Regions from separate parts of the Vreelandella sp. L-15 genome, predicted to be linked through region 3. Evidence: predicted binding sites of a transcription regulator. Region 3 holds the regulator's gene; each other region holds the start of a gene.
What was found. The regulator sigma-54, encoded in region 3, starts transcription at its own class of promoters, with help from an activator protein. The targets are predictions, from matches to a motif close to TGGCACNNNNNTTGCTNT.
Positions count from the first base shown of each region.

Region 1: codB (cytosine permease) is a predicted target of sigma-54. The motif match lies at 1,233-1,250, and genes of this name have one in related genera.
Region 2: AC13CY_RS11530 (NCS1 family nucleobase:cation symporter-1) is a predicted target of sigma-54. The motif match lies at 916-933, and genes of this name have one in related genera.

Region 1 is NZ_JBSXNN010000093.1:53,064-55,335, reverse strand. It holds gene AC13CY_RS14715 (HAMP domain-containing protein) at 1-1,043, opposite strand, end outside; gene codB (cytosine permease) at 1,291-2,272, shown strand, end outside.
Region 2 is NZ_JBSXNN010000079.1:16,084-18,355, forward strand. It holds gene AC13CY_RS11525 (nitrilase-related carbon-nitrogen hydrolase) at 1-368, opposite strand, end outside; gene AC13CY_RS11530 (NCS1 family nucleobase:cation symporter-1) at 989-2,272, shown strand, end outside.
Region 3 is NZ_JBSXNN010000092.1:85,590-87,861, reverse strand. It holds gene ptsN (PTS IIA-like nitrogen regulatory protein PtsN) at 1-272, opposite strand, end outside; gene hpf (ribosome hibernation-promoting factor, HPF/YfiA family) at 277-585, opposite strand; gene AC13CY_RS13955 (RNA polymerase factor sigma-54) at 683-2,098, opposite strand; gene lptB (LPS export ABC transporter ATP-binding protein) at 2,204-2,272, opposite strand, start outside.

The DNA of each region.
Region 1 (2,272 bases), on a different contig from region 3:
AATCGGTCTAAATCAAAAATCATTACATTAAAGGGAGTGCCATCAGGCACTTGCATGACGGCTTCTTGTAGCGCGTCGTTGAACTGCACCCGGTTCGGCAGCTTGGTTAAGGCATCGTGATGCGCTAAATGTTGGTAGCGCAGCGCCTGCTCTTTCACCTCTAAGAGGTGTTCACGCTCTTCGACTTTCTTTCGCAACGCCTCAATCGCTTGCGCCATGCAGCCTATCTCATCGCTGCGCTGCGTATAGGGCGTGGCACGGTCAGTCTTATTCTGGGCAATATCCGAGAGGGAACGTATTAGGCGGGGAACAGGCTTAAACAGCTGATTCATCAGCATACTGACCAACATTGCAGTGGCTAGCAGCACAACGAATAACGACGCCACCACTTTGAGTATCAGGTCACGGTGCACCTGATAAAGCTCACCTTTTAAGCCAATGCTTGAGACCACAACCCCGTGTAAAACACCTTGGGGTGTCGTAATGGGCAGAGCACTCACGAAGTGCTCCTCTTCACCAATATGGGCAAAGCCTACATAAAACTCGTTGGCTAACACGTCATTGCTCAGCTCAAACGTATCCGGGAACATCATCTCCTCAATGGTGCTGTTATAAGCATCTGCCACCGGAGTGAAGGTACCGCTTGCATCAAATGCAAAGAGCCACACGTTATGCCGTGTTTGGGCGCTGGCCAACGCCAGCACATCAATAGGGCTGAACCCGCTGCTGAGCACCGAGTCTTCATCGCCAATGGAGCGTGCAGAGACCAATTGATTCACTTGACCAGTGGAATCGGTACGCACAGCGACGGAGGTATAAATTCGGCGAATGGTGGCACTGACAATCTGTGCATTGACCTGAGCTTCGCGCCCCCACTGGCCGCGGGCACTACGCTCGACCATGGTAAAACCCAGCATCGCGCCCATCAGGTAGGCAAAAACAACGCCCAGCAGCATAAAGATGGCGACTTTGCCCACCACCGTGCGATGCCACGGAAGCTTAACCTTGGAAACAGGCGCGTTGTCAGCACTGACCTCTTGCATGCAGTACGTGTCCTTTAATCTGCATTATGGCCATCCGCACAGATGCTATAAGCGACCAAAATCTTGGAGTAACGGTATCGACCTCTCAGCAATAGCTGTAGGCTCATGATTAATTAACAAACTATCACTAAATGAAACATTCATAAGTACACCATTTAAACGCTACGCCTCTGAATTGAGCGGCTTATTTGGCATGCCTTTTGCTGAAACTTAATGGTTTCACTCTGTAATTCAAAAGGGGCTTGATATGCACCAAACTGACTACCCACTTAGTGAAGTACCCCAAAGTGCACGCAAAGGCTTACTCTCAACCTCTGCCGTGCTTCTTGGTTTTACCTTCTTTACCGCCACCATGTGGGCCGGAGGCTCGCTAGGCCAAGCTTTTCCAATCGGTCAACTACTACTGATCATTCTAATTGGCAACCTGCTATTAGGCGCTTATGCAGCCTCGCTTGCTTATATCGCATGTAAAAGCGGTCTGAACTCTGTATTGATGGGCCGCTTCTGCTTTGGTGAAAAAGGCAGCAAACTGTCTGATTTTATTCTTGGTTTTACTCAAATTGGCTGGTACGCCTGGGGTACCGCAACCATTTCACTAGTGCTGGTACGCACCACTGGAATGCCTGATTGGTTGGAAATCCCCTTAATGGTGCTCTTTGGTTTCGGTTTCTGCATAACTGCCATGATTGGTTATAAAGGCATGGATTGGCTGTCACGTTTTGCCGTTCCCGCCATGATGCTATTTATTTTGATCAGCCTGTTCACCGGATTGGTGGATGTACGAGGGTTTGCAGGGCTTAGCCAGAAAACACCTTCTGAGAGTATGAGCGTAGCGGCAGCGATTACCGTTATTATCGGCACTTTTATTAGCGGCGGCACTCAAGCAACCAACTGGAGCCGCTTTGCCAAGACACCGAAAATTGCGGTGATCGCAACGCTTGCAGCCTTTTTCATTGGCAACGGTCTAATGGTGCTGACCGGTGCGCTGGGCACCATGATTTACCAGCAGGCAGATATCGTCGATGTTCTCATCGCTCAGGGCTTTGTCTCCATCGCCGTGCTGATGCTGTTTCTGAATATTTGGACCACCCAAGACAACACCATTTACAACTTCGCTGTGGCGGGCTGCAACTTACTGCGCACGGAAAAGCGCCGACTGGTCACGGTCGGAGGAGCCGCCATTGGCACCGTGCTAGCCGTGGGCGGCATGTATAACCTGCTCATCCCTT
Region 2 (2,272 bases), on a different contig from region 3:
TATTTGCCCAGATAGCTACCGTCAGCGTCGAACACCGCTGCCGTGTTGTAGTAAACGCCGGTCTCGGTCTCTTCATAGATAGGGACGATGATCACCATACGGTGTTCGGCGGCGAGCTTCTGCATCATCTGGCAGGTGGGGCCTTCCGGCACCCGCTCGGCAGCGGCGTACCATTTGCTGTCCTGGCTGGGGCAAAAGTAGGGTTGATTAAACACTTCCTGGAAGCACAGTACTTGCACACCTTGTTCAGCGGCTTGTTTTATCAGCGGCAGATGCGCTTCGTTCATTGTGTCTCGAATAGCGGCGGGTTCCAGGTCGGTACTGGTTTTTAGGCCCATTTGAACCAGGCCGATTTTCATCTTCTGCATACAAAGCCCTCTCGTGTCATACGCACCAACCGTCTGCTAGCGCATAACGGTGATTAACGGTCAGGTAAAACCATGTATTGCTAATACGGATTAGCAAATACGGCGGTCGCTTGGCGTGTAGTGACATCGGCTTAAAGCCAAATGTTTATTGTTATGAGTAAAAGTTGTCATATTTGACAGCTTTTTGAACATAGACCTTTACGTAGTCACTTTTCAAGGTTTTTTTATGGGGTGTGCGGCTATCTATTAACCAATTGATTTTATTTGTTTTTATTTTTTATGTGATCTTTTTTTGCTAATTTAGTGAGTGTTTGCACATATTTGGTGGTTTTTAAATTCTTTTAAAATCAGTAATTTGATTTTTCATTGACTGGTTTGTGCACTTTTTATGGTGCTTTTATGGTGCAATATTTTTTTAACGAACTAAGGTTTTTAGTGGGTTTGCTATACATTGGCGAAAACAATAACAAGCGCGTAGGTAGTGACTGCCTATCTGTCGATCAAGTCAGCTTTTTGTTCAATAAGTTAACGATCCTGTCTTCAGTTTAGGCATGCTTATTGCTGCGACAAAAGCTGAACCCGTACCTGCGGTCGGCAATGTCGCTGCTGAGGAGAATAAAATGACTGGCTCAAGAACCCAGATGGTAGACAGAGAGGGGTTGATTGAACTTAATGTTGGTGAGGACGTGCGTAATAGTCCCCGCTTCAATAAAGATATTGCACCTACCCAGGCAAGTGAGCGTACCTGGAGTAAGTGGAATATCGCGGCGCTATGGGTGGGGATGTCGATCTGCGTGCCCACGTATACGCTGGGTGGGGTGCTAACCGCCTACTTCGGCTTGAGCGTGGGGGAGGCGCTCTTTGCCATCCTGCTGGCCAACGTCATCGTACTGATTCCACTGACGCTGAATGCCTTTCCTGGCACTAAGTTCGGGATTCCTTTTCCGGTGGTATTGCGCTCATCCTTCGGTATTTTGGGCTCGAATGTGCCGTGCCTAGTACGTGCGCTGGTGGGCTGCGGCTGGTTCGGCATTCAAACCATGTTTGGTGGTTTAGCTATCCATTTGCTGCTGTCGGAGCTAATTCCTGCCTGGGCTGCTTTGGGTGGCGTGGGGGAGGTGATTGGCTTTTTTGTTTTCGGCGCGATGAACCTGTATGTGGTCATTCGCGGAGCGGAGTCGATTAAGTGGCTGGAAACGCTGGCTGCACCGCTGCTGTTGGCCGTAGGCGTTGGCCTGATGATGTGGGCGTGGCCGCATATGTCGATGACCGAGCTGCTGGCTCAACCGCCATCGCGCCCTGAGGGGGCTTCCGTTTATGGTTATTTCTTTGCCGGTTTGACCGCCATGGTGGGTTTTTGGGCGACTCTCTCACTAAATATTCCTGACTTCAGCCGCTTTGCCAAAAGCCAAAAAGATCAAATTGCAGGTCAAATTATTGGTCTACCGCTGACGATGTTCTTCTTTGCTGCCCTTGGGGTTGTGCTAACCGCTGCGTCTGAATCGCTAGTAGGGCAAACCGTTGCAGATCCGGTGAGGTTAATCGGTTATATCGACAGCCCCTTCTGGGTCATTATGGCGATGTTATTGATCATTATTGCCACTATTTCGACCAACACCGCTTCTAATATCGTCTCACCTACCAATGATTTTCAGAACATAGCGCCAAAAGTGATCAACCAGACGCGTGGCGTGCTGATAACCGGTGCGGTGGGAGTGCTGCTGATGGGCTATGACCTGTTACAAAAGGCAGGCATCATTCCTCCTGGAGTGTCTCTTGAGCAGATGTACTCCAATTGGCTGCTGGGTTACTCCAGTCTGTTAGGCCCCATTGCGGGCATTATGGCGGTGGACTACTTCCTGATTAAAAAGCAGCGCCTGGATGTACCCAGCCTGTACCTGGAT
Region 3 (2,272 bases):
GCGTCGAAGTCTACTGGCTCAGCAAGCTTTAAAAAGCCAGCAATGGGTGCGCTACAGTGAGGACTGCGAGCGTGGGGGATGGCAACCCCGTTGCCTATCCCCGTACTGCCTAGTCGCTCGCGGCCAATGAGTCGGCTAAACACCTCTTGGCTATCTAGGCTGGGTGTATTTTGGGCGATAAAGGTGCTGAAAAACTCCAGCACCCGTTTTTTGCTGCCCCCGGGAACGTCATAAAGCACGCGCTCCGGGGGGAGGATGGTTTCCAACGTCATTGAGTTAACGCACACCAGCGCCCTGGGCGCGAGCTTGTGCTTTTTCCTTATGTTTAACGAGTTGACGATCGATTTTGTCTGCTAGCGCATCAATAGCGGCATACATGTCGTTATCAAGCGCTTCGGCGTGAAGGTCTGCACCGGCAGCGTGCAGTGTGCAGGCTGCTTGCTGGCGCTCCTTCTCAACAGATAAGGTCACTTGCACCGTGGTAATGTTGTCGTAGTGGCGTTCAACGCGCTCTAGCTTTTCGTTAACGTAGTCGCGCAAGGCGTCAGTCAGTTCAACGTGATGACCAGTGATGTTTACTTGCATTGACGTGCTCCTTATCCATCGGACTGTACTTCGATTGTAACCCTTTTTACGCTATTGCAAAGCCCTTGCGTTGAGTTTGTTCATACGTACCGCTTAACTAGCGTAAACGGCGGCGCTCACTTGACGAGGGAATGCCCATTGACTCCCGATATTTTGCGACAGTACGCCGTGCAACGCTAATGCCCCCCTCTTCAAGCAGAGTCACCAAGCGGCTATCGGAGAGCGGTTTTCCTGAGGGCTCATCCTGAATCAGCTTTTTGATGCGGGCGCGAATGGCTGTGCTGGAGTGGCTGTCGCCGCCGTCTTGGCCGCTTACCTGGCTTGAGAAGAAGTACTTAAGCTCGAAAACGCCCCGTGGCGTGTGAATAAATTTCTGCGTGGTCACACGAGATATGGTGGATTCGTGCATCTCTACCGCTTCAGCAATATCCGCTAAAATCAGCGGTTTCATTGCTTCTTCGCCATGCTCCAGAAAGCCAATTTGGCGTGCAATAATTTCACGCCCAACTCGTAGCAGCGTGTCATTGCGACTCGATAAGCTTTTGATCAGCCAGCGGGCTTCTTGGAGGTGCTCTTTGAGGAACTGGTTGTCTTGGCTTTTGTCTGCGCGTTTGATCAAGCTGGCGTAGTCGGGCTGTATACGCAAGCGTGGTAGTGCTTCTGGATTGAGCTCTAAATGCCAACCTTCATTGTCGTGCCGAACGACTAGGTCGGGGGTGATGTAGCTGTCGTCGGTAACGCCATAGGTGCTCCCAGGGCGTGGGTCAAGGCTGCGAATTAAACGGATGACATCGTCAAGCTGCTCGTCATCAAGGCTTAAACGGCGCTTGAGAAGCCGCATATCGTCTTTGCCTAATGCTTCCAAAAACTGGCGAACCAGCCGTTTGGCGGGCATTAGCAGAGGGGTGTCCTCAGGTAGTGAGGCGAGTTGCAGCATCAGGCATTCACGCAGGTCTCGGGCAAAGACGCCGGTGGGCTCAAATTGCTGCAAGCGCAGCAGGGTATTTTCCACTTCCCGCTGGCTTAAGCTGTCATGGCCTTGGGCTTTTAATCCTTCCCGAATGTCATTAAGCGGCTGGGTGAGATAGCCGTTGGCATCCAGCGCATCAATCAGGCTTTCCGCGATGGCGTATTCTCGCGGGCTAAAGTCTGTCATGGCCAGTTGCCATAGCAGGTGGCCATGTAGGCTTTGTCCAGCGGCTTGGCGCTCGAAGTCGGGGCCTTCACTGCTGCCACCCAGGCTGCCTATGTCTTGATAGGTATCTGACCAGTCACTGTCGACGGAGAGTTCGTTGGGGATGCTCTCGGACCACTCAGCCTCTTGAGGCTCACTGACAGCCTGCTCGCCAAACTCATCTTCTTGCTCAAGCATGGGATTGGCATCTAGCGCTTGCTGAATTTCTTGACGAAGGTCCAGCGTCGATAGCTGAAGCAGGGCGATAGCCTGCTGCAGCTGAGGTGTCATGGTCAGCTGTGTGCCGATACGCAATTGGAGAGAAGCTTTCATGACCATCTGAGAACCACTCGTTAATCAGAAAGCTCCACCCTAGAGCGAGTTATGGCTTGGTGCAAGTGCAATAAGCATGCCACTAAAAGAAATGCTTCTGCAGGTCACTGTTTAAAGGCGGAAATCAGCGCCTAAATAGACATCTCGAACCTTCTGGTTGTTGAGGATTTCCTGGGCGTT